DNA from 2 places in the Ruminococcus sp. J1101004sp1_RTP21198st1_B9_RTP21198_201120 genome. Region 2 is predicted to be linked to the other one. Evidence: predicted binding sites of a transcription regulator. Region 2 holds the regulator's gene; the other holds the start of a gene.

Region 1 (16,163 bases), on a different contig from region 2:
CTTAAAAGCGGCCGAAACAAAGAAACGTGAAACTTTATTGGAAGTAAAGGAAGAATCTCTCCGTACAAAGAACGAACTGGAGAAGGAAACCAAGGAACGTAGAAACGAACTGCAGAAATATGAGAAGCGTGTCTTATCGAAGGAAGAAACCGTTGATAAGAAAGCTGAAGCAGTTGAGAAGCGCGAGGCAGAGTGCACAGCGAGATTTGCTGAATTGCAGAAGAAAGAAAAGAGAGTAGATGAACTCGAGCTGAAAGGAGTACAGGAACTGGAACGTGTTTCCGGTCTGACCTCCGAACAGGCAAAAGAAGAATTGCTCAGATCTGTGGAAGACGATGTTAAAGTTGATGTTGCCAGACTTTACAAGGAACTTGAGAGCCAGGCGAAGGAAGAGGCAGGAAAGAAAGCCAAGGAATATGTGGTAAATGCCATTCAGAAATGTGCGGTAGACCATGTTGCCGAGACTACTATTTCCGTAGTGCAGCTTCCAAGCGATGAGATGAAGGGACGTATTATCGGACGTGAGGGACGTAATATCCGTACTATGGAGACCCTGACAGGTGTAGACCTTATCATTGATGATACTCCTGAGGCAGTAGTTCTCTCATCATTTGATCCTATCAGACGTGAAGTGGCAAGAGTAGCACTTGAGAAACTGATCGTAGATGGACGTATCCATCCGGCCAGAATCGAGGAAATGGTTGAGAAGGCACAGAAAGAAGTTGAAACTCAGATCCGCGAGGATGGCGAGAATGCAGCTATGGATGTTGGAGTTCATGGTATTCATCCAGAGCTTCTGAAACTTCTTGGACGTATGAAATTCCGTTCAAGTTATGGACAGAATGCGCTGAAGCATTCTATTGAAGTAGCACAGCTTTCCGGTCTGCTTGCCGGTGAAATTGGTGTAGACGTGCGCATGGCGAAACGTGCCGGTCTGCTTCATGATATCGGTAAATCTATTGACCATGAAGTTGAGGGATCCCATATTGAGATTGGTGTAAACCTTTGTAAGAAATATAAGGAATCACCTATTGTGATCAATGCGGTAGCAGCACACCACGGTGATGTGGAGCCAGAGAGCCTTATTGCCTGTATCGTGCAGGCAGCAGATGCGATTTCCGCGGCGCGTCCAGGTGCCAGAAGAGAGACACTGGAGACTTATACCAACAGACTGAAGCAGCTTGAGGATATTACCAATCAGTTCAAGGGGGTTGAGAAATCCTTTGCAATCCAGGCTGGTAGAGAAATCCGTGTTATGGTAGTTCCTGAGCATGTGAATGATTCTGAGATGGTACTTCTCGCAAGAGACATAGCGAAGCAGATTGAGGCTGAGCTTGAGTATCCGGGTCAGATCAAAGTCAATGTGATCCGCGAGAGCAGAGCTGTTGATTATGCCAAATAATCGGAGTTAATTTACATTAAGAAATATTAAGAAACCGCTTCCGCATTTTTCATACTATATGAAGGATGCGGAGGCGGTTTTTATTATGAAAGTCCCGGACGGCAGCCATGAACGAGCTATGCTTGCATGGGCTGATTCATGGAAAATCAAAAAGAATTTTTTTATGTAATTCATAATCAAATCATCGCTTGCGTACAATGGTACAGGGTGAATATATGGAAAATTTACTCAGTATCAAAAAGAAAAGTTTTTTTCCAGGACTGACTTTGCTGCTTGCAGGATTTCTTGCAGGAATGCTGATCCCGAACTTTATATACCGTTTTTCCTGGAAGCAGCAGGCATTTTCCGCAGTGTACCTTTTGGAAACCTATGGGAAAACAGAAGCAGGAGGAATCGATTATCTTTTGCAGATTCTCTGGATGCGCGGTGGGATTTTTTTCCTTTCTCTAATCTGTGGTTTTACTGTATTTGGAGTCCCTATGGCAATTATGGCGATGTTTTTTACCGGGATTGGACTGGGAATCGTATTTTCCATGTCTATTCTGCAGTTCGGACTTACCGGAGGCGCAGTTGCCGTAGCACTTCTTTTTCCGCATTATCTAATCTATCTGCCATTATGGGATTCGGTGTATCAGATGGTCTACAGGGAATCTATGGGAATCTGGCGCAATCATGGAATTTTTCCACAGAAAGTAAGCGCTTATCTCCTGAAAGTGCTCTTATATACAGCTTTATACGGTGTGGGAATTCTTTTGGAATGGCGTGTAAATCCATGGATTTTAAACAAAATTCTGGATTTTTCGAAATTTTTTGAATGAGAATAATATGAAAAATACAAGATATAGTATTGGTTACCATAAAAGCGACGTTATTTTGTAAAATGGGCAAAAAAAGCTTGTTTTTATACGATTTTTGGCCGAAAAAAAGGTTTGATTTTATGTCAATTACAAAGTATAATACAAATACATTTTAAGATCAGTTATTGTGGGGAGGTAGCCCGTTCCTGCAATAAAGCGTGAAAGAGCAAATGCAATGGACAATAGGAATTCCGGGCGAAATCTCCCACAAATTGTGACGCACATCTTACAGAAAGCCTTTTTCAAACACGCTCCAGAATCTTTTTCAAACATGGTCTAAAGCAGTATGATCGTGGACTATATGAAATGAATTTATAACAAAAGAGACAGGAAGTAAACAATATGGAACAGGAAATACGCGAGTTTATTGAATACTTACATAATACGAAAAAAACATCCCAGAATACAGAGGTTTCCTATCAGCGGGATCTGAACAAGATGGCTGCATACCTGGAAATGAAGGGGATTATGAAAGCGGAAGATGTCCGTGAATTTGATCTTATGGGATACATGGATTATATGGAGAAAGAGAACTTCGCGTCATCCACTATTTCAAGAAGTGTTGCTTCCATGCGTGCTTTTTTTCAACACATGTTTGCACTTAGGAAGATGGAAGAGAACCCCACAGATAATCTGAAATCTCCAAAGGTAGAGAAGAAGCTTCCGGAGATTCTCAGTATTCAGGAAGTTGACGATCTTTTGAAGCAGCCAGATCTGACTACGCCTAAGGGAATTCGGGATAAGGCTATGTTAGAGCTTTTATATGCTACTGGTATGCGTGTCAGCGAACTGATCCATCTGGAGACCACAGATGTAAACCTTCAGCTTGGCTATGTGGTTTGCCAGGAGAATAAAGAGCGTATCATTCCGATTGGAAATGTAAGCAAGGAAGCGTTGAATCTTTATCTTGAAGAGGGACGTAAGGTATTTGTGAAAGATGATTCAGAGCATGCGCTGTTCACAAATTGCTCCGGTAAGGCCATGAGCCGTCAGGGATTCTGGAAAATGCTGAAAGGCTATGCCCAGGAGGCTGGAATTCACAGAGATATTACGCCACATACATTGAGACATTCTTTTGCAGTACATATGCTGCAGAATGGAGCAGACATCCGAAGCGTCCAGGAAATGCTGGGACATTCCGATATTTCTACGACTCAGGTATATTTAAGCATGAATATTAATCGGATGCGAGATGTGTATATGAAAGCACATCCAAGACATTGAGAAGAGCGGATAAGATGATAACTGTCCATGGGTGAGACCTGTGGGCAGTTTTTTATGTAATAGGAAATTCCGTTGGAATTTCCTATTACATAAAAAGCCCTACCGGGCAGGATCGCACTGTGGCGGAAAGGTAGTTGTCGCTCGAGGCGACCCGCCGCAGGCGGAGAATCCTGCAAGCAGGATTCTTTTTTATGCAATAGGAAATTTTGCAAAGTAAGATTCTTTCTTGTATTATAAAATTGTCTGACCGAAAATGCTATCGGAAGATATTAGAGTGTGCCTAAAAAAATCTCCCGCATTCCGAAATCAGAATACAGGAGATAAATAAATATTATTTCTGAAAATATACCGCAAAGTGGGGCGTGCAGATTGCGGAAATGATTTTTCAAACAGGTGCTAGCACATCTCAGCGATTGTATAAAGCAGCTTCTCAGATTCTTCCCATCCAAGACAAGCATCTGTAATGGATTTACCATATACATGATTTGGTCCGATTTTCTGATTGCCTGGCTCAATGTAGCTCTCGATCATAAGACCCTTTACCAGTCCACGAACATCAGAATCAACCTGACGGCTGTGAAGAACTTCTTTGGCAATACGGATCTGCTGCTCGTACTGCTTGTTGGAGTTGGAATGGTTGGTATCCACGATGGTAGCCATGTTCTTCAGGTTCTTAGCGGAATATTTCTCGAAAAGAAGACGAAGATCTTCGTAATGGTAGTTGGGAATAGCTTCTCCGTGTTTGTTTACAGCACCACGAAGAATGGTATGTGTCAACTCATTTCCAGTAGTTTCAACTTCCCATCCCCTGTAGATAAATGTATGGCTTCCCTGAGCTGCAACAACAGAGTTCAGCATAACACTGAAGTCACCACTTGTAGGATTCTTCATTCCCGCCGGAACATCCATACCGCTGACAGTGAGACGGTGCTGCTGATCCTCAACAGAACGTGCTCCTACAGCAACATAGGAAAGAAGATCGGAAAGGTAACGCCAGTTCTCTGGGTAAAGCATCTCGTCCGCACAGGTAAATCCGCTCTCCTCAATAGCGCGGATGTGCATTTTACGGATGGCAACAAGACCGGCAAGCATATTAGGTTTTTTCTCCGGATCTGGCTGGTGTACCATTCCTTTATAACCCTCTCCGGTAGTACGGGGTTTATTTGTATAAACACGAGGAATGATTAAAACTTTATCCGCGATCTTGTCCTGAACTTTGCGAAGTCTCAGCAGATAGTCGCATACAGCATCTTCATTATCTGCAGAACAGGGACCAATGATTGCAAGAAATTTATCGGATTTTCCGGTGAATACGTCACGGATTTCCTGATCACGTTTCTCTTTCAGTGCCTTGATCTTTGCATCAATGGGATATTGGTTGCGGATCTCGTCGGGGGTTGGAAGCTTTTTGATGAATTCAAATCCCATGGTATTTTCTCCTTTTATCGGCAAAATTTGTTTTCGATTCAATATTATAGACTATGATGGAAAAAATGTCGATAGGCAAATTGCAGGAATGATTTTTCAAACACGCTCCAGTCTGTTTAGATAAATGAAATGAAGCAAGGTAAGAATTAGTTGGGAAAGGAGCATTCCGTAAAAATATCCACGGATTCCAAGCACAGGAATGGAAAAGAAAACAAATCCAATTCGGATACACACTCCTGCAATATTGTGAAAAAGGCAGGTATCCGGGCGCCCGAGGCCGTTCAGAATACTTTCCAGTGCAGTATTTGTATAAAGAAAAGGGCAGATAAAAGCTAACGTCCTTATGTAAATCCCCGCAGTTTCACTGTGAAAAAGAAAATTTCCCAGTGATTTTCCGAAAATAAAGAAAAAGAATGTACAGAAGGCTCCGAAGAAAAAGCAGTTTTCACAGGTGCGGCGGATCACATGACGGATTTTTTTTTCATGACCGAGGGCCTGTAAACTAGCCACAGAAGGCATCAGCATAACAGAGGCAGAATTTGTCAGTGTTGCCGGGAAAAGAATCAGCGGCAGCGCCATTCCGGTAAAAATTCCGTACACAGACAGGGAATCAGTCCGATTTATTCCAGCCAGAAGCAGTCTTTGGGGAATAAGAACCATTTCGATGCCAGAGAGTAAGGTAAGCAGCAGCCGGTTGACAGAATGGGGAACTGCAATCTGGGCGATCTCTTTTATAAGAGCATTTATGGAAGTGGCAGTATTGTTTTTGGCAGAAGCTGGTTGTATATGTGAAATATATTTTACAGCAGAAGGTGAATTTCTGTGAGTGCCTTTGTTTATACGAGAAAATACTCGTAAAATACGTCGAAGCAGTCTGGCGGCTGGTTTGTAATTTTCCCTGGAAAAATCCAGCCCAAGCGCCAACATACATGCTGCAGTGGCTGTAAGCTCACTGAAAAGTGCACCTCCGGCCGCTATTACAGGGGTAATCTCTTTTTTCTGGGAAATCAGAATCAGGTAGATCACGTAAGTGCTGCCAATCCGGGAAGTCTGCTCAAGAAGCAGGATAAAAGCTGGAATTCCAGTCGTTTTTCTGGCATAATAAAAGCTGTTTACGCATGAATGCAAGGCTGCAAAAGGAAAACTAAAGGCAAGAATACGAAGCAGAACCGTAGTACGCGGCTCTTTTAACAAAGCAGAAGCCACAAAATCTGCATTCCAATAGACCAGAAAAGATAAAAGTCCGCAAAGTGCCATCGAAAGAAATGTTCCAAGAAGCAGCGCATCTCTGGACTCTTTTTCTTTTCCAAGGGCAGTGAAAGAGGCACACAGCCTGGAAATAGCAGCCTGAATGCCCATACAGCAGGCTGCCAGTACGATTGCGTGAACCGGAAGCGTAAGCTGGTAAATTCCCACTCCCTGTGCACCAATAGTATGAGATAAGAATATTCTATAGAAGAAACCCATCAGGCGGCTGACAAGGCCGGTAAGAGTAAGAATCAGGGTTCCTTTGATAAAAAGTTTGTCAGACATAAGAATCCGCCTATCCTCTTCATCCTTTTAGTTAGTTTATGCTGTAAATGTGCCTTGACAGAACTGCTATTATCTGGTAAAGTGGGATAGAAATCCAAGAGAAATACTAGGAAATAGAAAAGTACCTAAGGAGATAGATGAAATAACCCTTTCCCGGGAGTCTTTCATATCGAATTGATACCAATAAACCAGGAGGAAGAAAAATGGGAAAAATGATATATCTGGATAATGCGGCTACTACCAAGACCGCTCCGGAAGTAGTAGAAGCAATGCTTCCTTATTTTACCGAAATGTATGGAAATCCATCCAGCATTTACGACTTCGCATCCAAGAGCAAAGAAGGCGTCAGCAAGGCAAGAGGCCAGATCGCAGATGCACTTGGTGCCAAGAAAGAAGAAATCTATTTCACAGCTGGCGGTTCAGAGTCTGATAACTGGGCACTGAAAGCCACCTTTGAAGCATATAAATCCAAAGGAAACCACATCATCACAACCAAGATCGAGCATCATGCAATCCTTCACACCTGCGAATATCTTGAGAAAGAGCGCGGAGCGAAGATCACATATCTTGATGTAGATGAGAATGGTATTGTGAAGCTTGACGAGCTTGAGAAAGCAATCACACCAGAGACCATCCTAATCTCCGTTATGTTTGCAAACAACGAGATTGGATCTATTCAGCCAATCAAAGAGATCGGTGCAATTGCCAAAGAGCACGGCATCCTTTTCCACACAGATGCAGTACAGGCTTTTGGACAGGTGCCGATCAATGTAGATGAATTAGGAATCGATATGCTCAGCTCCAGTGGACACAAGCTGAATGGACCGAAGGGAATCGGCTTCCTTTACATCCGTAAGGGTGTTAAGATCCGTTCCTTTGTACACGGTGGAGCGCAGGAGAGAAAGCGCCGCGCAGGTACAGAGAATGTTCCTGGAATCGTAGGTTACGGTGTTGCTGCAGATCGTGCAGTCCGCACTATGAAAGAACGTACAGACAAAGAGATTCAGGTAAGAGATCATTTCATTGAAAGAATCCTGAAAGAGATTCCGTATGTGAAATTAAATGGTGACCGTACCAAACGTCTTCCAAATAACGTAAATGTAAGCTTCCAGTTCATCGAAGGAGAGTCCATGCTGCTCATGCTTGACAATTATGGCATCTGTGCATCCAGCGGTTCCGCCTGTACATCAGGCTCTCTGGATCCGTCCCATGTACTTCTGGCAATCGGACTCCCGCATGAGATTGCACATGGTTCCCTGCGTATGACCTTAAGCGAGGAGACTACCATGGAAGATGCTGATTTTGTAGTAGATAAGCTGAAAGAAATCGTAGCTTACCTGAGATCAATGTCTCCATTATATGAAGATTTTATAAAAAAACAGTAACTGTTCAGTACCTTCACAGTTACACGCTTCGCGATGCACAGAAATCATGCTTTGCATGATTTCGCGCCGACATTCTCGGGCTTTCTGTGAACTACGTTCACAAAAAACACCTCGCGGAATAGTGCCTGCTGAATAGTTAAAAAAATAAAAAATTTGATTAAAACACTTGCCAGGAGGAAAAAAAGATGTATAGTGAGAAAGTAATGGATCATTTCCAGCATCCACGTAATGTTGGAGAAATAGAGAATGCAAGCGGTGTCGGTACAGTAGGAAATGCCAAATGCGGCGATATTATGAGAATTTTCCTGGATATCGATGATGAGACACATATTATCAGAGACTGCAAATTCAAAACCTTTGGCTGCGGTGCTGCAGTTGCAACCAGCAGTATGGCTACTGAGATGGTAAAAGGTAAGACCATCGAGGAAGCTATGAAGCTTACCAACAAGGCTGTTATGGAGGCTCTTGATGGACTTCCGCCAGTGAAAGTACACTGTTCTCTTCTTGCAGAGGAGGCTGTACATGCTGCACTGTGGGATTACGCACAGAAGCATCACATTGAGATCGAAGGTCTGAAGAAACCGAAGTCTGACATCCATGAGGGTGAAGAGGCAGAGGAAGAAGAGTATTAATAGTTACTGCGAACTGCAGTAATTATGAGGTGTCGTCATCGATACAAAAGAATAATATTTTTTACAGGAAACCGAATCCTTAAGCAGATTTATTTCGTTACAGATAAATAGGTGGTAAAGATGAGGCAGACCGTAAAGAGAATTCATCAGGGCGGATGTTATCATCTGCCCTGAATTTGTTGCTGCTTATAATAAAGTTACGCGAAGTATACTTCTGTGAGCAGTAATCTGATTTTTTTAACATGCTCCAGGAAAGAAAAAGAGTAAAAACGAAACATCCTTAAAGAAAACATAAGAATGAAGGAAGTAACGATGACAGGACTGACAAACGAACAGGTACAACAAAGAATTGAAGAGGGGAAAATCAATGCCAATGAGAACCCTAACACAAGAAGCTATAAGCAGATCATAAGGGAGAATGTGCTTACATTTTTCAACTTTCTGAACCTGGCTCTGATGATTATGGTATTGCTGGTTGGCTCCTATAAGAACTCCATGTTCATGGGGATTATTGTGATCAATACGGTGATCGGAATCATCCAGGAAGTGCGTGCGAAAAAGACGCTGGATAAGCTGGCTATCCTTACGGAGAGCAAGGCAGTGGTCTTGCGTGAAGGCAAAAAATGGTCTATCTCCACGGAGAAGCTGGTTCTGGACGATATCCTTTTTCTGAAAACAGGAGATCAGGTGCCTGCAGATGCCAAGGTGCTTGAGGGCAGTATTGAGGTCAATGAATCCCTACTGACCGGTGAATCGGATAACCTTCAGAAAAATGAAGGAGACGAGCTTTTTTCAGGAAGCTTTGTCACATCCGGAGAGGCCTGCTGTCAGGTTATCCACGTTGGCAAGGATAATTACGCATCTCAGATTACCAGCGAGGCTAAGGAATTTAAACGTCATAACTCAGAACTTCGTAATTCCCTGAATGCGATTCTGAAGACTATAAGTGTGATCATAGTTCCTATGGGAATGCTGTTGTTTTATAAGCAATATTACATTGCGGGAAACGGAATCCGGGATGCAGTAGTGAATATGGTGGCTGCTGTCCTTGGAATGATCCCTGAGGGACTGGTGCTCCTTACCAGTGTGGCGCTGACTCTTGGTGCGCTGACGCTGACCCGTAAGAATACTTTGGTGCAGGAATTGTATTGTATTGAGACTCTGGCGAGAGTGGATACCCTCTGTCTGGATAAAACCGGAACCATCACAGCCGGTACCATGTGTGTGGAGCAGGTACAGCCCTATGTGGAGGGTATGGAGATCAGGACTCCGGAAGCAGAAAATGAGAATATAAGCGAAAGTACAATAAATGGAACAGCGAATCAAGCTCAGAAAGTTCCAGAAATGGCAGCTGCAGAGGCGCAGTCTGAAGTATCCGTGGTTGCGGCACAATTGCAGATAGGAGCTGTTATGGGAACTACTGAACAGCTGTCAGCACAAGATTCACAGGGCAATGTCAATACTGATTTGGCCATCAGCGGCGCCCAGCCAGAACTGACCATGGGCGAGATCGAGCGTGTCATGGCAAACATGATGTCCGTTTTAAAGGATAAGAATGCCACCGCAGATGCACTCCACAAACGCTTCTCCAGAAGAACGGACATGCCGGTAGATCATTGCATTCCGTTTTCCTCAGACCGCAAATACAGCGGTGTAGCCTTTAAAACAGAAGGAACTTATCTGATGGGTGCTGCTCAGTTCCTTTTTCCGGATGGAAATGAAGACTTGATCAAGCAGTGTGCTGCTTATGGAAAAGAAGGCTTACGTGTTCTGGTGTTGGCGCATAGCCCAAACCTGAATCGGGAGAATGAGCTTCCGGAAGGGTTAAAGCCGGTTGCGTTATTTATGCTCACTGACATTATCAGGGATAATGCCCCTGAAACCTTGGCATTTTTCAAAGACCAGGGCGTAGATCTGAAAGTGATCTCCGGTGATGATCCTGTGACTGTTTCTGCCATTGCAAAAAAAGCAGGCCTGGAGAATGCAGATAAATATATTGATGCCACCACTATCACTACACCGGAGGATATGGAGCGTGCCGTTGCAGAGTGTTCCGTATTCGGCCGTGTAACCCCGCAGCAGAAGAAAGAGATGGTGCTTGCCCTTCAGAAACAGAAGCATACAGTTGCCATGACCGGTGACGGTGTGAACGATGTTCTGGCACTGAAAGAGGCAGACTGCAGCGTAGTTATGGCAGAGGGAAGTGACGCTGCCAAGAACATTGCAAATGTAGTCCTTATGGATTCTAATTTCGCTGCTATGCCGGAGATTGTGAACCAGGGACGCCGTGTGGTGAACAACATCCGCACCGCAGCTTCCATGTTCCTGATCAAAACTATTTTCTCTGCGCTGCTGTGTCTGATTACTATTTTCTGGGGCGATAGCTATCCGTTTGAGCCAATTCAGATGTCCCTGATCAGTGCCTGTGCAGTGGGTATCCCAACCTTCCTGCTCGCCCAGGAAAACAACTTCAACAAGATTGAGAGTGGTTTTCTGCGTTATGTATTTATGAATGCATTCCCAGCAGCAGTCACCATCACGGGATGTGTATTTACCATTATGCTGGTCTGCCAGAACGTTTACCATAGCAATGTAATGCTGAGTACAGCCTGTTTCCTGGTAACAGGATGGAATTACATGGCAGCTTTGAAGACGGTATACGCGCCGCTTAGCAGGTACAGGAAAATCATTATTTACGGTATGCAGTTTATTTTCTTCTTTGCAGCCGTATGTGTGCAGAACCTGCTTGCACTTGGCTCACTGGAGTTCGGAATGATCATCCTGGTATTTATCCTGATGACCTTCTCTCCGGTCGTAATCGAAGTTATCACAGAATGGTGCAGATCTTTGTATAACAAGGCACATGAGAAGGAAAAGAAAGGAATTATTTCTCTGTTTTTGGAGAAAGTGCAGAAATAATGACTGACCTGGTCTTGAGTGGCAATCAAAAATAATACCTCAAGCTGAATTTGAAAAGAAACGCAAAAAATGCTTCATCGCTTATTCTGGCGATGAGGCATTTTTTTAACACGTTCTAAAAGCCGGGCTGATGTGAGAAGCTGATCGCTTCTGCAGTGCATGGCAAAATAGGGTTTCCTTATAGCTTTACAAAGGTTGGTTTCCGGTTTTCAAATACTGTATAATATTCAAATCCGCATTCTTTCAGTACCTTTGATGCTTTGTCAAAGGCATAGCCGATTTTATCCGGTGTATGCGCGTCAGCACCAATGGTGATGATTTCACCCCCTAGTTCTTTATAACGTCGGATGATATCCGTACATGGGTTTGGCTCTCCAAGCCTGTAGTGATAACCGCCGGTGTTGACCTCCAGTCCTACATTTGTGTCTGCCAGTTTTTTCAGAATCGCATCCAGAATGTTCCGATATTTTTTATAAGAATAAAACTGGTTCTTGTTTGGACCGTAGCGGACAATATAATCCAGATGTCCATAAGTGTCCATTTCATGAAATGCATCCAGATTCTCCAGAATGGATTCGAAATATTCAAGGTAGGCCTGTTCCTCGTTCCTGCCCTGGAAAAATTCCGGGTAGTAGGGGTCGGCACCGTGGACTACGTGAGAAGAACCAATCACGAAATCGAAAGGATATTCTTTTAAAAGATTGTGAAAATATTGTTTAAGATGAAGCTGCAAACCGATCTCAATACCGAAATGGATGTGAATCTGATTCTTGTAGGTCTCTTTCAGTTCGTTGAGTTTGGTGTAATAGGCGGGAATATCCAGGGCAAATTCCAGGTCATCCGGAGTTGGTGGATAGTCTGGATCCAGATGCTCTGTAAAGCAGATTCCCTTAAACCCCAGTGCAATGGCCTGGCGGATCATATCCTCAGTGGGAGTGCCGGAATCTGCGGAAAATTCAGAATGCATGTGGCAGTCCCACAAAACTCCGGGAGAGTTGGAAAGTATTTTCATAATAACCTCCTTATGAATTATAAACCAAGCAAAGTATTTTAAAAATATATTTTCTGTAAATATAAAGATATATTTTATGGATAAGTGTACAGCGAAGGAACATGTGAAAAAAATTCTTCCTACACGAAAAAGAAAGGAAAAAATGTGCATAAATGCTGCCACTGTGTCATAAAAGGGACTTAATTGTCTCATTTGAGAGCAGTATATCATATCAGAGGATATTTGTGGCAATTTGCTTGTTATTTTTTTGAAAATAGGCTTGAATTTTTGTTCGGAATTAGGTACAATACGCTATAGGTTGATGTTTCTTTCACAAAGATTGAAGCACTCACATAATTTTTACCATTTAATTCATAGGAGGAATTTATCATGGCAGTAAAAGTTGCAATTAATGGTTTTGGACGTATTGGTCGTCTTGCATTCCGTCAGATGTTCGGTGCAGAAGGATTTGAAATCGTTGCTATCAACGACTTAACATCTCCTAAAATGCTCGCTCACTTATTAAAATATGACTCAACTCAGGGAAGATATGCTCTTGCAGATACAGTAGTAGCTGGAGAGGATTCCATCACAGTTGACGGAAAAGAAATCAAAATTTATGCAAAAGCTAACGCTGCTGAGCTTCCATGGGGAGAGATCGGTGTAGACGTAGTTCTTGAGTGTACTGGATTCTATACATCCAAAGACAAAGCTCAGGCTCATATCGATGCAGGTGCTAAACACGTTATCATTTCCGCTCCGGCTGGAAACGACCTTAAGACAATCGTTTACAATGTAAACCATGAGACTCTTACAAAAGAGGATCACATCATTTCCGCAGCTTCCTGTACAACAAACTGCTTAGCTCCAATGGCTAAAGCACTTAATGATCTTGCTGCAATCAAATCCGGTATCATGTGCACAATCCACGCTTACACAGGCGATCAGATGACACTTGACGGACCGCAGAGAAAAGGCGATCTGAGAAGATCCCGTGCAGCTGCAGTTAACATCGTTCCGAACAGCACAGGTGCTGCTAAAGCAATCGGTCTTGTTATCCCAGAACTGAACGGCAAACTGATCGGTTCCGCACAGCGTGTTCCAACCCCAACAGGTTCTACTACAATCCTTACAGCAGTTGTTGAAGGAAATGTAACTAAAGAGCAGATCAACGCAGCTATGAAAGCAGCTTCTAACGAGTCCTTCGGATACAACGAAGATGAGATCGTTTCCAGCGATATCGTTGGTATGAGATTTGGTTCTCTGTTCGATGCTACTCAGACAATGGTTCTTCCACTTGAGAATGGCACAACAGAGGTTCAGGTTGTTTCCTGGTATGATAATGAGAACTCCTACACAAGCCAGATGGTTCGTACAATCAAACACTTTGGCAAACTGCTTAACGCTTAATCAGAAGCAGAGTAGGGTTTTCGAATGCTGACAAGCCACGGCTTGACAGCATATGAATAAGACTCAGAGAAGGGTCCGGTCTGAATAGGACCGGACCCTTTTGTCTGTATAAAAAGTTAAATTTTATAAGGAGGCATAACAAGATGCTGAATAAGAAATCTGTTGATGACATCAACGTAAAAGGCAAAAGAGTCCTCGTAAGATGTGACTTCAATGTACCTCTGCAGGACGGTAAGATTACAGATGAGAACCGTCTGGTAGCAGCTCTTCCTACAATCAAGAAGCTTGTTGCAGATGGTGGAAAGATTATCCTTTGCTCTCACCTTGGAAAACCGAAAGGAGAGCCGAAACCGGAGCTTTCTCTTGCACCTGTTGCAAAACGTCTCACAGAACTTCTCGGACAGGAAGTGAAATTCGTTCCAAGCCCGGTTGTTGTAGATGACACTGTAAAAGCAGCAGTAGCTGACATGAAAGACGGCGAGATCATTCTTCTTGAGAACACTCGTTATCGTGCAGAAGAGACTAAGAACGGTGATGAATTCAGCAAGGAACTTGCTTCTCTTTGCGATGTATTTGTAAACGATGCATTTGGTACCGCTCATAGAGCACACTGCTCTAATGTTGGTGTTACCAAATATGTAGATACAGCTGTTGTTGGATATCTGATGCAGAAAGAAATCGATTTCCTCGGAAACGCTGTAAACAATCCTGACAGACCATTCGTAGCTATCCTTGGCGGCGCTAAGGTTTCCAGCAAGATTTCTGTTATCAACAACCTTCTTGACAAGGTAGATACTCTGATCATCGGTGGTGGAATGTCCTACACATTCTCCAAGGCTATGGGCGGACATATCGGAAAATCCCTTTGCGAGGATGATTATCTTCAGTATGCATTAGACATGATGAAGAAAGCAGAAGATAAAGGCGTTAAGCTTCTTCTTCCTGTAGATAACAGAATCGGAGATGACTTCTCCAACGACTGCAACATCCAGGTTGTAAAACGTGGCGAGATTCCGGATGGCTGGGAAGGAATGGACATCGGACCAGAGACAGAGAAACTTTTCGCTGACGCTGTAAAAGATGCCAAGACAGTTGTTTGGAACGGACCGATGGGCTGCTTCGAAATGCCGAACTTCGCTCGTGGTACGGAGGCTGTTGCTAAGGCTCTTGCTGATACAGATGCTACCACTATCATCGGTGGTGGTGATTCCGCAGCAGCTGTTAACATCCTCGGCTATGGTGACAAGATGACACACATCTCCACAGGTGGCGGTGCATCTCTTGAATTCCTGGAAGGAAAAGAGTTACCAGGTGTAGCAGCAGCTAACGATAAATAAATAGAGCACTTAATGAAAGCAAGCTGTAAGCGCAGCTTGAATTATGTGCGAATTTGGTTCGAAGGAACTTAATGAGAGCAAGCCAACGGCGCAGACCAGCTGATTTTCATATATGGTGATGTCGCCTGCCGGCGACATGTCCGTTTAGTGAATCGGACTTCCTTATTACACAAAAGGAGATATATAAAATGTCTAGAAAGAAAATTATTGCCGGAAACTGGAAAATGAACATGACTCCAAGTGAGGCAGTTAAATTAGTAGAAACTTTAAAACCATTAGTAGCAAACGATGACGTTGACGTAGTATTCTGCGTACCGGCTATCGATATTCTTCCTGTAGTTGAGGCTGCAAAAGGCTCCAATATCCAGGTAGGTGCTGAGAACATGTATTTCGAGGAGAAAGGTGCTTTCACAGGCGAGATTTCCCCGAACATGCTTACAGACGCTGGTGTTAAATACGTAGTTCTCGGACACTCTGAGAGAAGAGAGTACTTCGCTGAGACAAGCGAAACTGTAAACAAAAAAATGCTTAAAGCATTTGAGCACGGAATCACTCCAATTATGTGCTGTGGAGAGACTCTTGATCAGAGAGAGCAGGGCGTAACTATGGACTTCATCCGTCAGCAGGTTAAAGTTGGTTTCCAGAATGTTACAGCTGATCAGGCTAAAACAGCCGTTATCGCTTACGAGCCAATCTGGGCTATCGGAACTGGCAAAACAGCTACAACTGAGCAGGCTCAGGAAGTATGCGCAGGAATCCGTGCTTGCATCGCTGAGATCTATGATGAGGCCACTGCAGCAGCAATCCGCATCCAGTACGGCGGATCTGTAAACGCTAAGACAGCTCCGGAATTATTTGCTCAGGCAGACATCGACGGCGGTCTTGTAGGCGGTGCATCTCTGAAACCAGAGTTCGGCGATATCGTAAACTATAACAAATAATAAAATAATAGCTATTTTTTAGCTAATGTGTCCAAGCAAGAAGTAATTAAACGCCCCTAAACACAAGGTTGATTGGTAAATATTACCAATTGAATTGTGGGTAG
Region 2 (16,163 bases):
TGTTCCCTCTTTTATGTTCTTCTTCATCTGTTCAAAATTATATCTGATTGCATCAAGAGAAATCAATGCTTTGATTCTGCTGTATTTTTCCATAACATTTTCCTCGATTTTCTAAATTTATCAGAGCATGCCTCAAAAGGCGTTCTGCAAAATGTACGTCACAATTCTCATACTTTACTTTGAACTTCTGCCAGTTTCAAAACTTCCGGCAGGGCTTCGATCATATCCTTCGCCGTCATGCCGTGAGATCCTTTTTTCTCTCTGGCAATATCACCGCAAAGACCGTGAATATACACTGCCAGGGCAGCTTTATAGGAAAGTTCCTGTTCTTCCTCACAGCTTAAATACATGCAGAGAACAGCTGCGATAATACCGGAAAGTACATCTCCGCTTCCTGCTGTGGCCATTCCCGAATTACCAGAAAGATTCAGATACAGCTTTTCATTCCGGTCAGTCACTACTGTACATGCGTCTTTCAGTACCAGAACACCGCCACTTTTCTCTGCATACTGATAAGCACGGGCTACAGGGTCTTCCTTTAGTTCTGATACATCCAAGCCGCAAAGACGGCTCATCTCGCCCATGTGGGGTGTGAGAATGGTCTGTTCCCCTATTAATTTCATCCACTGTGGATGCATTGCCAGAATATTCAGACCATCTGCATCCAGTATAACAGGCTTTCCTGCTTTTGCTCCGTTTTCCAGGAACCAAAGCATTCTTTCCTTTCCTGAGCCTTCTGTTCCAAGTCCTGGACCGATCACCAGCACATCACACCAGTTTAAATTTTTCCTATTGGCTTCCTCATCAAATTCGCTGGTCAGCATTGCCTCAGGCAAAAGGCTCTGTAAAGGAATCCGGTTCTCTTCCACAGTCTGGATCTTCACCATCCCGGCACCTCCATGAAGTGCTGCACTGGCACTCAGGCAGGCTGCTCCGCACATTCCCTTCGAACCCGCTACAAGAAGGACCTTGCCAAATGTTCCTTTATTTCCCCATGGTTTTCTTGCCGGAAGAGTTTTCACGTCAGATTTTTCTATATACCAGGCAGCCTTGCTTGCAAGCTCACTGCCATCACGGTCCCGGTCATAAATCCCAATATCCGCCACCACAGTTCTGCCAGCATAAGCTCTTCCAGGATACAGACAAAGTCCACGTTTTTTATATGCAAATGTTACGGTAAGATCTGCCTCAAAAGCAGTTCCAAGAACAGCTCCCGTATCTCCATGAATGCCAGACGGAATATCCACCGCTGCTTTATACGCAGGAGCTTCATTCATATGGTCAATTATCTCTTTGTAATTCCCGGTAATCTCCCTGGAGAGTCCAACGCCGAAAATTCCGTCTACTATAACAGTATATTCATCCCATACAGGGTTATTCATTACCGGTACCTGGTAGCTCATGGCAATGTCCCACTGGTGTCGGGTTTCTTCTGTCATTTTATCCGGATTTCCTGCAAGATAAATCTCAGAACGGATCCCTGCCAGATGCAGAAGTCTTGCAATGGCAATGCCGTCACCTCCGTTATTGCCAGATCCGCAGACGGTCAGAATCCGTTCTTTTTTCAAATTTCCAGAACCGTTTTTCTTTTCCAGATATTTCCGGATCTCTTCTGCTGTGGCAAGTGCTGCCCTCTCCATGAGAACCAGAGAGGGAACATGCATATTATGAATGGTGCCATGGTCAAGCAGCTTCATCTGACTACAGGTTACAACTTTTTTCATAAGACCACTCCTAATGCAAAACTGCCGCCCGGTCTCCTGTAAATCCTTCAGCGAGACAAGCAGCAGTCCTCTTTGACTTTTATTCTTTGTTTTCTTTATGTTCGTTACGATACTGGCTTAAATTGTAAGACAGAGCCATCAGGCTCTCGGACAGATGAACATTCTCCACGATCACATCCTCCGGGGCGTCAAGATCTGTATGGGCAAAATTCCAGATTGCCTTGATTCCATTGTCAATAAGAACCTTCGCCATCTCCTTGGCCTTATTCTTCGGCAGGGTTAAAATAGCAATCTCCACCTGATTCTCCCTGATAAATTCCGGGAGACTGTTGATCATCCGAATCTCAATCCCGCGAACAGAAATCCCCTCCAGAACCGGGTTTATATCAAAAATTCCAACCAGACGGAAGCCACGTTTTTCGAAGTCTCCATAATTGGCAAGTGCCTGTCCCAGATTACCTGCGCCCAGGATGATCATGGGATGAATGGTGTCCAAACCCAGTATTTTACCAATTTCTGTATAAAGATATTCTACATTATATCCATATCCCTGCTGTCCAAAACCGCCAAAATTATTTAAGTCCTGTCGGATCTGTGAAGCAGTCACATGCATTTTTTTACTCAGGTCGTTGGAAGATATACGTTCCACCTTCTCTTCCATCAGCTCCCCCAGATAGCGATAATATCTTGGCAATCTCTTAATTACCGCCTTTGAGATCTCTTTTGCATCCAAAATGTTCCCCTCCTTGTTTCCGCTGCCTGTATTTTTCCGCTAAAAACGCATCGCGGAACATTACCTGTAAACGGCAGCCCGCGTAACACTATGTCAATTATACCGAAATGTTATTTTCTTGTCAATTAAAGTTGTGCAGAATTACAAATTTTTGCAAATTTTTTTGTGATTTGACAATTATTCTTTCAAAAAATAAATTTTTCAAGTATAATATACTATTGAACATTCTAATAATGCTGTTTCTGTGTATACAGAACCGCCTTTTTAAGGAGGAACTTATGATTTTATCATGTCAGAGCATCTGCAAATCTTTTGGGGAAAAGGTGATCCTGCAGGATGCTTCTTTTCACATAGAAGAACGGGAAAAGGCCGCTCTCATCGGCAATAACGGTGCGGGGAAAACAACTCTTCTTCGTATTATCATGGAGGAGATTTCCGCGGATTCCGGTCAGGTGGTCATTGCCAAGGATAAGAAGATCGGTTATCTGGCCCAGTACCAGGATATCCACGGTCATCACACTATTTACGAAGAACTGATGACCACCAAGCAGTACATTTTGGATATGGAGGACAAGATCCGTTCTCTGGAGCAGGAAATGAAATACGTAGCAGGAGACAAACTTGAGAGCCTGATGAACAGCTACACCCGCCTGACTCACCAGTTTGAGCTGGAAAACGGCTACGCTTATAAAAGTGAAATCGTAGGTGTTTTAAAAGGTCTTGGATTTGAAGAAGAAGACTACGGCAAACAGATTGAGAACCTTTCCGGCGGTCAGAAAACCCGGGTTGCACTTGGCAAGCTTCTGATTTCCAAACCGGATATTCTCCTTCTGGACGAGCCTACCAACCATCTGGATATGGAGAGCATTGCATGGCTTGAGACCTATCTTCTCAACTACCCGGGTGCTGTATTTATCGTTTCCCATGACCGTTATTTTCTGGACAAGGTAGTTACCAAGATCGTGGAGATCGAGGCTGCCCAGATGAGAATGTACGAAGGCAACTATTCCGCTTATGCCCTGAAAAAAGCGCAGCTGCGTGACGCCCAGTACAAGGCTTACCTGAACCAGCAAAGAGAGATCAAACATCAGGAGGCTGTTATCACCAAGCTCCGCTCCTTTAACCGTGAGAAATCCATTAAGCGTGCTGAGAGCCGTGTAAAAATGCTGGACAAGATCCAGCGCATTGAGAAACCAATTGAAATTGATAACCAGATGCGTATTTCCTTGGAACCACGTTTTATCAGTGGAAATGATGTACTTACTGTAGAAGGACTTTCCAAGGCTTTCCCAGGACAGACTTTGTTTACAGATATTAATTTTGAAATCAAACGTGGGGAGCGTGTTGCCCTGATTGGCAACAATGGTACTGGTAAGACCACAATTTTGAAGATTCTCAATGGAATTGTGGATGCTGATGCAGGACGCTTTGCCTTGGGTTCCAAGGTTCAGATCGGATACTATGATCAGGAACACCATGTTCTGCATATGGAGAAAACTATTTTCCAGGAGATATCAGACACATATCCGACTCTCACTGAGACTGAAATCCGCAATATGCTGGCTGCTTTTCTTTTTACAGGAGATGATGTGTTTAAGCTGATCTCCTCTCTCTCTGGTGGTGAACGTGGCCGTGTTTCCCTGGCGAAGCTGATGCTCTCAGAAGCCAACTTCCTGATACTGGATGAGCCTACCAACCATCTGGATATTGCATCCAAGGAGATTCTGGAGGAAGCACTGAACAGCTACACAGGAACTGTCCTCTACGTTTCCCATGACCGTTATTTTATTAACCAGACTGCTACCCGCATTATGGATCTGACCAACCAGGCCATTGTCAATTATATCGGTGATTATGATTACTACCTGGAAAAGAAGGAGGAGATGACCCGGATTTATGCTCCTGTTCAGGAGACCGCCGCTCAGGAAGTTAAGGAAAACGTCTCTGAAACCAAACTCACCTGGCAGCAGCAGAAAGAGGAACAGGCTCTGAAGAGAAAACGGGAAAATGAGCTGAAGAAAGTGGAAGCACGGATTGAAGAACTGGAAACAAGGGATAAAGAAATTGATGAAACCATGGTTCTGCCAGATATCTGTACGAATGTGGCAGAATGCACGAAGCTCAGCCGGGAAAAAGCTGCTATAGCAGAAGAACTGGAAGGACTTTATGAGAAATGGGAGGAGCTGGCATAAATTACCAGTAACCTGTTCTTTTGAGCCTTACATTTCATATTTATTTCAAAAACAGGAACGAATTTCGAATATAAATATCCGAAACCGTTCCTGTTTTTTTATAACAATATTAACATTTTTACTTTAAACAACTTATTAAAGCTGTCTGTTTTATTACATGGCCTCAAGTTTCTCTCTGATTGCAAGAATAAACTCGCGGCTGTTAAGGACTTTTACATCTTTTAAAGAAGTAATCAGTGCCAGGTCTTTGGTCATCTGTCCGCCTTCGATAGTGGAAAGGGTTGCTTTCTCCAGTTTATCTGCGAACTCTATAAGCTCCTGATTCTGATCCAACTCACCTCTTTTTCTCAGAGCACCGGTCCAGGCGAAGATTGTTGCTACAGAGTTGGTAGAGGTCTCCTCTCCTTTCAGATGACGATAGTAATGTCTCTGTACAGTTCCGTGAGCTGCCTCATACTCATAATATCCATCCGGAGAAACCAGTACAGAAGTCATCATTGCCAGAGAACCAAATGCAGAGGAAATCATGTCACTCATAACATCTCCGTCATAGTTCTTACAGCCCCAGATAAATCCGCCTTCTGCTTTCATTACGCGGGCTACTACATCATCAATCAGACTATAGAAGAACGTAATGTCTGCTGCCTCAAATTTATCCTTAAACTCAGCTTCATAAATATTATGGAATATTTCTTTAAATTTGCCATCGTATGTTTTGGAAATGGTATCCTTGCCGCCAAACCACAGATCCTGTTTCGTATCTAAGGCATAATTAAAGCAGCATCTTGCAAAGCTGGTAATGGATTTGTCCAGGTTATGAACACCCTGGATCACGCCTGGAGTATCAAAGTGATGGATCAGCTCCGTTCTCTCCTCGCCGTCTTCTCCTTTGAATACCAGCATAGCATCTCCTGGTTTGTCAATGTACATCTCGGCATTCTTATATACATCGCCGTAAGCATGACGGGCAATGGTGATAGGTTTCTTCCAGTTCTTCACACATGGCTCGATTCCCTTTACCACAATGGGAGCACGAAAAACAGTTCCATCCAGGATTGCACGAATAGTTCCGTTAGGGCTTTTGTACATTTTCTTCAGATTGTACTCAGACATTCTGGCTTTATTCGGGGTAATGGTGGCACATTTAACAGCAACTCCGTATTTCTTGGTGGCTTCCGCTGCATCTATAGTTACCTGGTCATCAGTCTCATTTCTGTATTCCAGTCCAAGATCATAGTATTCTGTCTTCAGATCAATAAAAGGAAGAAGAAGCTCATCCTTGATCAACTGCCACAGAATTCTGGTCATCTCGTCCCCATCCATCTCAACAAGAGGGGTCTGCATTTGAATTTTACCCATTATTACCTCCTAGTATATGTTTTGTGGTAACTGTGAACTATGTCCGCAGCAACCCTATTTTAACGTAATTCCAAGTCTCTGGCAAGTCTCTGCTACAATTGCTTCAAGTTCTGTATCACAAAGCACAGTAACACGGCCATCCTCATACTGCTGGTCAACCCAGGACTTGATCATCTTTACAAGCTCGCTGTTCTTATCAACCTTCTGGTCGCCCTTCAGGCGATAATGGCTGTCGATCCAGTGTGCGATTCCGGCAGCTCCGGAAGTATTGGAAACGGCAACCTCAACCGGGCGGTTCAGGAATTTCTCGGTATCAAATACATTATAGATTTCCTCATTTTTCAGAAGTCCGTCGGCGTGGATACCAGCTCTTGTTACATTGAAGTTCTTTCCAACGAAGGGAGTTCTTTCCGGTATGTGGTAGCCAATCTCTTTCTCATAGTACTCAGCAAGCTCTGTGATAACAGTTGTATCCATACCTCCAAGGTTTCCGCGAAGCTGTGCATATTCAAATACCATTGCCTCAAGAGGTGTATTTCCGGTACGCTCTCCGATACCAAATAAAGAAGTATTAACACCACACGCACCATACAGCCATGCTGTTGTAGAGTTGCTGACTGCCTTATAGAAGTCATTATGTCCATGCCACTCGATCAGTTCAGAAGGAACGCCTGCATGAACCATAATACCATAAATAATACCAGGTACAGAACGAGGGATCACGGCACCAGGATAGTTAACACCGTAGCCCATGGTATCACAGCAGCGAACCTTAACCGGAATGCCGTACTGCTGGCGAAGCTTCATCAGCTCAAGGCAGAATGGGATAACATAGCCATAAATATCAGCTCGTGTAATGTCTTCAAGATGGCAACGGACAGAAACACCGATTTCCAGACATTCTTTTACAATGCTTAAATAATGCTCCATCGCCTGTTTACGTGTCATTTTCATCTTATAAAAAATATGATAATCGGAACAGCTTACCAGGATACCGGTCTCTCTCATACCCATATCACGGACAAGCTGGAAGTCCTTCTTATTTGCACGGATCCAGCTGGTAACCTCAGGGAACTCATAGCCTCTCTCCATACATTTCTCAACAGCATCACGGTCTTTCTTACTGTAAAGGAAAAATTCAGAAGCACGGATCCTTCCTTCCGGTCCGCCCAGCTTATGAAGGTAATCATAAATCCTTACGATCTGCTCAGTGCTGTATGGTGCTCTGGACTGCTGGCCATCACGAAATGTCGTGTCGGTGATCCAGATATCATCTGGCATATGATGTGGAACAACTCGGTCGTTGAATGCAATTTTCGGTACTTCAGAATATGGAAAAAGATTTCGGAATACATTGGGAGTTGCAACATCCACAAGCGGATACATATGCTCCTCTAACTGAAGCAGGTTTGTGTGGCGATTCATAGAAACACGTCTGTTTTCCATAGATATTTCCTCCTCATCTCTTGGAACTCTTGCTGTCCATTTTACTCACTTAAAGCGACTTCGTCAAGTGCTTTTATACTGTAAAGTGATAATTCTTTATCAAAGTTTGTGTATTCTTTTTCGTACATTTCTTCAAATCACTTAAGCAGAAATCCTTTTCACACAATTGGCTGCTTTTACATTTTCAGAAACTTTCTGCGGTTAAATTTCCCCCACCCTTGCAGGTTTTGAGGCAGTCCCATATCCTCTGCGCTATTCATCAGCATAGTTTTGATATCCGTATTGGTAAGTGCAGGATTTTTTTCCAAAGCACAGGCAATGGCACCTGTCACCAGAGGCGTAGACATAGAGGTGCCGCTTTTCACACCATAGGAATAAGGTTTTCCAGGCACGCAGGACATAATTTTATTTCCAGGTGCCACAATATCCGGCTTGCACACGCATTCCGCCGTTGGTCCTCTCCCTGAAATAGCACTGCGCCCTTCCAACAAATCGCTGGAGCCCACTGTGATCACTTTTTTGCTGCTTCCTGGAGCTGTGATACTGCCCGGCCTTGGTCCCTGGTTTCCGGCAGCTGTGACCACTACCACTCCTTCATCCCACAGCTGCTCCACACTTTCCAGAAGCCTGGCATGGTTTCTTTTTGAGTTACAGGTAGTTCCCACAGAAATATTTACCACCCGGATCCTGTACTGCTGCCTGTATTCCCGAATCCACCGAAGAGCCCGAAGCACGTCATCCTGACTTCCATTTCCATAACGGTCAAGCACTTTCAGCGCAATGATTCCGCAGCCAGGTGCTGCGCCTCTGTATTTTCCCATGGAAGCAGTGCCATCTCCTGCCACCAGCCCGGCTACATGGGTGCCATGTCCATTATCGTCATAAGGTCTCCTTTTAAAATCCAGGAAATCATAAAAAGTCCAGATCCTGCCAGTAAAATCTATATGCTCATAAATCCCGGTATCCAGAATACACACACCGATTCCTTTTCCGGTATAAAAAGATTTTTCCATTATTTTCCCCGATAAAAAGAAACTTATAATAAATTATGTTTCCATTTTTCAATCTGCTTTAAAATTATAGACAATTTTTGAAATTCTCAAAAATTTTTGTCGCTTTTTCTGAGCGTATATAGTATAATAAAAATACGCATAAATTCGTATTTATAAAAGGAATTTTCCAGTAATATCAAACAATTATTTCAGGTGACAAAATGGAGTAAGTCACAACTATACATGAGAGGACGAAAATAATATGGAAAAAGACAACAGGCAGACTCCGGAGGACAAATTTCGCTATTATTCCGGAGCTATCAGACGTGACATGGGGAACCTGCTTAAGTGGCTGCTTCTGGCAGTGGTGGTAGGATGTATAGCGGGAGCTTTTAGTACTTTGTTTTCTTTTGTGCTGAAGGCAGTGACCGGTTACCGCAAGGCACATCTGTGGACCTTTTTTCTCCTGCCCCTGTTCGGACTTTGCATCGTATTTCTTTATGAGAAATTCGGAAAAGACGATGGCGGCACGAATCAAGTCCTTTCTACAGTCCGTTCCCAGGATGATGTGCCCTGGAGATCCGGTCCGCTGATTTTTATTTCGACTGCATTGACACATCTTGCCGGTGGTTCAGCAGGACGTGAGGGTGCAGCTATTCAGCTGGGTGGCAGCATTGCCAATCTTCTTGGCAGATGGATCCATCTTGATGAGGAAGACCGTCATGTGATCGTTATGTGTGGTATGAGTGCTGCTTTCTCTGCACTATTTGGCACACCAATGGCTGCAGCTGTTTTTTCCTTGGAAGTAGTCAGTGTAGGGGTTATGTATTATACAGCTCTTATGCCCTGTATGATCGCATCTTTGATCGCATCCCATTTTGCGGCTGGTATGGGCGTTACGCCGGAAGCTTTTCACGTAGTAAATATTCCTGCACTTTCCCTGGAAACAGGGCTGAAAATGGGCGTTGTAGCCCTTGGATGTGCAGTGATCAGTATTGTCTTCTGTATTATTTTAAATGAGACAGCCAGATTCTACGGCCGGTTTTTTTCTAATAAATATGCACGGGTAGTGGTCGGTGCCGTTCTGGTTATTTTTATTACACTGATTCTTGGAACTACGGATTACATGGGAGCCGGTGCTGAGCTTATTGAGAAAGCAGTGGAGACCGGAGACACCGATTATATGGCTTTCTTCTGGAAAATGCTCCTTACCGCACTGACTATGAAGGCTGGTTTTCGCGGAGGCGAAATCGTTCCGTCTTTCTGCGTAGGCGCCACTTTCGGATGCATGGCAGGACAGCTGATAGGGCTTTCTCCCTCCCTTTGCGCAGCCTGCGGAATGGCTGCTGTTTTCTGTGGTGTGACGAACTGCCCGATTACTTCTATTCTGATTGCCTTTGAAATGTTTGGCTTTAAGGGAGTGTCCTTCTATCTGATTGCCGTTTCTATCAGCTATGCGGCTTCCGGATATTATGGACTGTATAAAGATCAGACAATTGTATATTCTAAATACAAAGCCAAATATATAAACAAACACACAAAGATGTGACAAGCCCTGAAATGATAATATTCATTTTGCAGAGATTTTTTCGAAGCTCTATCCTCTGTCAAATGTTCACTACCTGAAATTTGCAGGAATCCGCGTTGCGGGCGTGGCAAAGCAACATCCAAAACATTCCTGTAAAATATAAAAAACGGCACACAAGCTGCCGTAAAAAGAAGGGGGTACATTTATGAACCTTGAAAAACTTTTTCACCTGAAGGAAAACCACACTGACGTGAAGACCGAAATCATGGCCGGTATTACCACATTCATGACCATGGCTTACATCCTCGCTGTCAATCCCAACATCCTTTCCGCAGCCGGAATGGACCGCGGTGCAGTCTTTACTGCTACTGCACTTTCATCCTTCATTGCAACCTGCCTGATGGCACTGTTATCCAATTACCCGTTTGTCCTGGCACCCGGTATGGGACTGAATGCATACTTTGCATATACCGTAGTTCTTGGCATGGGTTATTCCTGGCAGCAGGCTCTGGTTGCTGTATTTGTGGAAGGTATCATCTTTATCCTGCTTTCCCTTACCAATGTTCGTGAAGCGATCTTTAACTCCATTCCTATGACACTGAAACACGCAGTTTCTGTTGGAATCGGTCTTTTCATCGCATTTATTGGTCTGCAGAATGCAAAGATCGTTGTAAACAATGATTCCACACTGGTAAGCATGTTCTCCTTTAAGGGCTCCATGTCAGATGGTTCTTTCAATTATCTTGGAATCACTGTTCTTCTTGCCCTGATCGGCGTACTGGTTACCGGCATTCTTCTTGTAAAGAATGTAAAAGGTGGTATCCTGTGGGGCATCCTTATTACATGGGCGCTTGGAATCCTTTGTCAGTTTGTGGGGCTTTATGTTCCAAATCCGGATGCAGGTTTCTACAGTCTTCTCCCGGATTTTTCCAATGGAATTTCCGTACCGAGTATGGCTCCTACCTTTATGAAAATGGATTTCGCAGGAGTTTTCTCACTTGACTTTATCGTTATCATGTTTGCATTCTTATTTGTAGATATGTTTGATACTCTGGGAACTCTGATCGGTGTTGCTTCCAAGGCAGACATGTTGGACAAAGACGGTAAGCTTCCAAAAATCAAAGGTGCTCTTCTTTCCGATGCTGTTGGCACTACTGTAGGTGCTATGTGCGGTACTTCTACTGTTACCACATTTGTTGAGAGCGCTTCCGGTGTTGCAGAGGGCGGACGTACAGGTCTTACTTCACTTGTTTCCGCTGTTTTGTTCGCACTTTCCCTGTTCCTTTCCCCGATCTTCCTGGCGATCCCTTCCTTCGCCACAGCTCCGGCTCTGATCGTGGTTGGATTCCTTATGCTGACCTCTGTTACCAAGATCGACTTTGACGACCTTACAGAAGCGATTCCGGCATTTATCGCAATCATTGCAATGCCGTTCCTGTACAGCATTTCCGAAGGTATTGCACTTGGTGTTATCTCTTATGTTATTATCAACGTCTGTACTGGAAAAGCTAAAGACAAAAAGATCAGCCCGCTTATGTATGCACTGGCTGTTATCTTTGTTCTGAAATATGTATTCCTGTAAAAACAGAATGAAATAATTGTACGATTTGCAGTAACATTATTCACGGAACATCACCTGTAAATCGCAATAAATAATCCTAAAAATTCCCCTGCCATGGAACCACGCTTTCCTGGCAGGGGAATCTTTCTATAACACTACTTAAGGGGGGGGATAAGGTAGATTACATCTGTGAAATCATCTCGTAAATCTGTCACTGTTCACTTTGCAGTTAGTAACCGCTTCGCGGAACATTAGCGTTTTACATTGAATGCGCTCATTCCAGGATATAGTGCTGCATCTCCAAGCTCTTCCTCGATGCGGAGCAGCTGATTGTATTTTGCAACACGCTCTGTTCTGGACGGAGCACCGGTCTTGATCTGGCAGGTATTTAATGCTACTGCAAGGTCAGCAATCGTAGTATCCTCTGTCTCGCCTGAACGATGGGAAGAAATTGCTGTATAACCAGCCTTATGAGCCATCTTGATTGCCTCAAGAGTCTCTGATACAGATCCGATCTGGTTCAGCTTGATTAGGATGGAATTGCCGCATCCAAGAGAAATACCTTTGGAAAGTCTCTCTGTATTTGTTACAAACAGGTCATCACCTACCAACTGCACTTTATCTCCCAGTTCTTTGGTAAGCTTCTTCCATCCTTCCCAGTCTTCCTCATCAAGCGCATCCTCGATGGAGATGATCGGATACTTGTCAACCAGCTTTTTCCAGTGGTCGATCAGCTCGTCAGATGTGTAAACAGTGCCGGCCTTTGGAAGCTTGTACTCGCCAAGTTTACCAGTCTTCCACTCAGAAGAAGCTGCGTCCATAGCGATCATAAAATCTTTTCCTGGCTCATAGCCTGCATTCTTAACAGCCTCAAGAATTGTCTCAATTGCTTCTTCGTCAGATTTCAGAGCTGGTGCAAAACCACCCTCATCACCAACAGAGGTTGCAAGTCCTCTTGATTTCAGAATAGCTGCAAGAGCATGGAAAACTTCTGCACACCATCTTAAGCACTCTTTGAAGCTTGGTGCTCCAACTGGCATGATCATGAACTCCTGCACGTCAAGTCCTGAGGAAAGTGCATGGCAGCCGCCGTTTACAATGTTCATCATCGGTACTGGCATACGGTTTCCGGAAATACCACCGAGGAAACGATAAAGCGGGATATCAAGGGCTGTTGCAGCTGCACGGCAGCATGCGATGGAAACAGCCAGGATTGCATTTGCACCAAAGTTTGATTTGTCCTTGGTTCCGTCAGCTTTGATCATCGCCTTGTCAATTGCATAAATATCGGATGCATCCATTCCTGAGATTGTGTCATTGATGGATGTATTAATGTTCTCTACAGCCTTTGTAACACCTTTTCCAAGGTATCTGTTCTTATCATTATCTCTAAGCTCCAGAGCCTCAAATTCGCCTGTAGAAGCGCCGCTGGGAGCAGCTCCTCTGCCGATGGTTCCATCTACCAGATAAACCTCTGCTTCTACTGTAGGATTTCCTCTGGAATCCATAATTTCTCTTCCAGTGACTTTCTCAATTTCTAAGTAATCCATGGTATGTATACTCCTTTCATTTTTCAAAGGAACTCCTTCGCGAACTGCTTCCCGGAAAAGTCCAGCCGCAATCCGCATCATATTATGTCAGCGGTCTTTCTGCCATAATAAGGAGTCCAAATGATTTACACCGTTAGGTTAGCCATTCCTAACTCTGTAATTAGTATAAACTAACTATAACGAGATTGCAAGAGAAATAGGTGATAATATTTTTCATGATGTGTACGTGGTTTGTTTTCCGGTCACACTTCCACGATGTATTCTGATAACCGAGAAATAACAGGCTCCAGAGCCTGTTTCAAACGCGCTCTAGTTCAGGTAATTATACACTATACTGAAAATTTCCTTGATTCCATTTATGCCCGTATATTCATTTGCCATGGAATATATCACGATCACATAATCCGTCTTCTTGCCATATACGATTGCAGCATCATGCTGGTAATTGTCTGTCTCCCCTGTTTTATTTCTTGATTTCACACCAGAAGGCAATCCTGCAGGAATCTTGTAGCGGCGCTCCTGATTCAAAAGCAGATTTAACATCTGCCTGGAGCAGGATCGGGAGACAGCTTTATTTTTATATATTTTTTTCAGCAGTTTTCCCACGTCTTTCGCAGAACTTCGATTACTTCCAAGGCCATCGTTCTGATAATAACTGTTGCTTGGATGAAGAGAATGATGCACTCCAGTGCCCGTATACCCCTGCTTTTTCAAATACCTGTTAATATAATTGCACCCTGATGAAAAACTGACATTTCCAAGTGTCCTTACAAGCTCATTATAGCACTCATTGTCACTGACCGTGATCATACTGTTCAGAAGACTTTTCACTGTTCCATTCAGGTTGATCCGCTTCTTATTGCCGCTGGCATAAACTGCTTCCATAACAAAAAGCTTGATCACACTGGCTGGATACATACTGGTTTCATTAATAGACAAAATATCCCCTGTTTTCAGATTTTCCACATACACAGACCAGTTGCCGCTGTACCCATTTACGGTGGACTGGAGTTTCTTCTTCAGTTTTCCCAGACGTACCTCTTCTTTGGCACATTTCCTGCCCTCTTCATTTACATACACATTCTCTGAAACCATCTGACTTGTAGCGATTGTTCCGTTGGCTGTAAGATAATAACCCTTATACCAACGGTTTGTGTACAATTTTCCATTTTTATTTAATGCCAGCTTTTTCCCTTTAATGGTAATCCAGCCTGCATTCTCTTTCCCATTTTTCTTCCCCTGTATAAATAAAACGAGATAGAACTTAACTTATTCTCACTCTATAAGATTCGCAAATTTATCGCCATATTTCTTTTTACTAATATACGCCATTATAATTCCTAAAAGAATCCATCCACCGACAATAATCCATTCCTGCCAGACCAATGTACAATTCGTCTCCGGAATAATATACATGGCGGACATGGTTCCTGACATAATAACTGCAACTATTCCTACAAATTTGTAGTGTTTTACCTTATATGGTCTCCTCATATCAGCTTCTTTCCTTCTTAAAACTATAAAGGACAGTGATACAATGCAATAAGCAAAACAGCAGGCAAAATTTCCTGCATCAACAATCCACACAAGCATTGACCGGCCAAAAAACGGGGAAATAACTGATAATGCCCCAATTAACAGCAATGAATTCACAGGTGTATTGTATTTCTTATGTAGTACAGCAAATTTCCTGGGAAGCATATAGGAAACAGACATAGAATACAAAGCTCTGCTCCCGCCAATCAGGAACGAATTCCAACTGGTAACAATACCGCAAAGACCACCAATTATCAGGACTTTAGCCATATTAGCATTATTAAATGCAACACCCATTGCATCGGCAGTTACAAGGCCGGTGGCGGAAGACGTCGATGTCTTAATCTGTCCTGCATCCATAACATATCCAACAGCCAGAACAACCAGAACATAAAAAGAAACTGCCATAATGATAGAAAAAATCATCATCTTCCCCAATTTTTTCAATGGGACATTAATTTCCTCAGCTGCCTGTGGTATAACATCAAATCCAAAAAGAAAAAAAGGCGTCATTATAGCAACTTTCGCAATATTTTGAATAATCTCGCCACTGGTGTCTCCAATCAACAACTGATTCTGAAGATTGCTTACGTTTCCTGAATATGCAGCTCCTGCAACCAGTGCGATTCCTACTGCCGCAATTACACAAGTTAATATTTTCTGAAATCTTGCAGCTTTCTTCATTCCAATAATATTGAGGAATAGAATTAACAGCGCCATTCCAATTGCAATAAGCAGCCATGTAAAATATATATCAAATCCGCCAACCGAATATAAATATCCTCTGGCTATTTTAGGAAAAACATATTGAAGGATAGTTGGAAATGATACTGCCTCATAGCATACAACGCCAATGTAGCTTAAAATAATAGACCATGTACATATATAGGCTCCAATAGAGCCAAATGCCTTATAGCTAAATACATGTTCACCACCACATTTCGGCATTGCGGTAGTCAGTTCAGCATAACACAAACCTACAAAGTAGATCATAATACCGCCAATAATAAATCCAAGTACCGTTCCAAGAACTCCACCACTGGTAATCCACTGACCAGAGGACACAACCCATCCCCATCCAATCATAGCACCAAATGCTACGACCAAAACATCACCCGTGTTGAGCACTTTGCTAAATTCTGACTCTCTATTACTCACTAACATCCTCTCTTTCCTTAATCCTGCGAGAATTTTATACCGTCATTCTTTAATATGGATGACCTCCAATTCTCCCAACAAGTACTTTTTTACCATCTCCAACCTGATTGTCCATCCATGATTTGTTCTGAACAAACTCATGGATTGTAGTTAATCTTTCCACACCGTCAATAACACTCTTATGCCCATTTTCATCTTCATCAAAACAAAACGAAGAAAATTGCATACGCAATAAAATAATTTGTATCTATATCATCTATGTCCTGCTCTTCAATTCCAATATAATCCTTTTCAAAATTTTTCTTAGCTTCCAGATACTCAGTAATTTTATTCACTCTTAGCTGTTTCATTTATACGTCACCTCAAAAAAAATCCCATGGAAAC

The links. The regulator Rex, encoded in region 2, represses fermentation and respiration genes when NADH is low (regulators of the CRP and FNR family bind a similar motif). The targets are predictions, from matches to a motif close to ATTGTTAANNNNTTAACAAT.
Region 1: the regulator Rex is predicted to act here: its motif matches at 12,628-12,647, upstream of gap (type I glyceraldehyde-3-phosphate dehydrogenase).

What each region holds. Positions count from the first base shown of each region.
Region 1 is NZ_JBCOMI010000012.1:53,875-70,037, forward strand. Features, by position in the region: gene rny (ribonuclease Y) at 1-1,402, shown strand, start outside; gene AB5618_RS09975 (stage II sporulation protein M) at 1,618-2,220, shown strand; gene AB5618_RS09980 (DUF6783 domain-containing protein) at 2,347-2,505, opposite strand; partial or broken gene AB5618_RS09985 (DUF6783 domain-containing protein) at 2,464-2,577, shown strand; gene xerD (site-specific tyrosine recombinase XerD) at 2,602-3,483, shown strand; gene AB5618_RS09995 (3-deoxy-7-phosphoheptulonate synthase) at 3,880-4,911, opposite strand; gene AB5618_RS10000 (MATE family efflux transporter) at 5,008-6,444, opposite strand; gene nifS (cysteine desulfurase NifS) at 6,648-7,829, shown strand; gene nifU (Fe-S cluster assembly scaffold protein NifU) at 8,015-8,461, shown strand; gene AB5618_RS10015 (cation-translocating P-type ATPase) at 8,759-11,380, shown strand; gene AB5618_RS10020 (histidinol-phosphatase HisJ family protein) at 11,559-12,392, opposite strand; gene gap (type I glyceraldehyde-3-phosphate dehydrogenase) at 12,762-13,781, shown strand; gene pgk (phosphoglycerate kinase) at 13,925-15,118, shown strand; gene tpiA (triose-phosphate isomerase) at 15,307-16,059, shown strand.
Region 2 is NZ_JBCOMI010000007.1:42,832-58,994, forward strand. Features, by position in the region: gene alr (alanine racemase) at 1-93, opposite strand, end outside; gene AB5618_RS06170 (NAD(P)H-hydrate dehydratase) at 168-1,724, opposite strand; gene AB5618_RS06175 (redox-sensing transcriptional repressor Rex) at 1,804-2,457, opposite strand; gene AB5618_RS06180 (ABC-F family ATP-binding cassette domain-containing protein) at 2,736-4,649, shown strand; gene AB5618_RS06185 (NADP-dependent isocitrate dehydrogenase) at 4,803-6,008, opposite strand; gene AB5618_RS06190 (2-isopropylmalate synthase) at 6,063-7,454, opposite strand; gene AB5618_RS06195 (S8 family peptidase) at 7,631-8,467, opposite strand; gene AB5618_RS06200 (chloride channel protein) at 8,709-9,995, shown strand; gene AB5618_RS06205 (NCS2 family permease) at 10,180-11,556, shown strand; gene eno (phosphopyruvate hydratase) at 11,787-13,085, opposite strand; gene AB5618_RS06215 (serine hydrolase) at 13,395-14,246, opposite strand; gene AB5618_RS06220 (APC family permease) at 14,361-15,785, opposite strand; gene AB5618_RS06225 (hypothetical protein) at 15,980-16,129, opposite strand.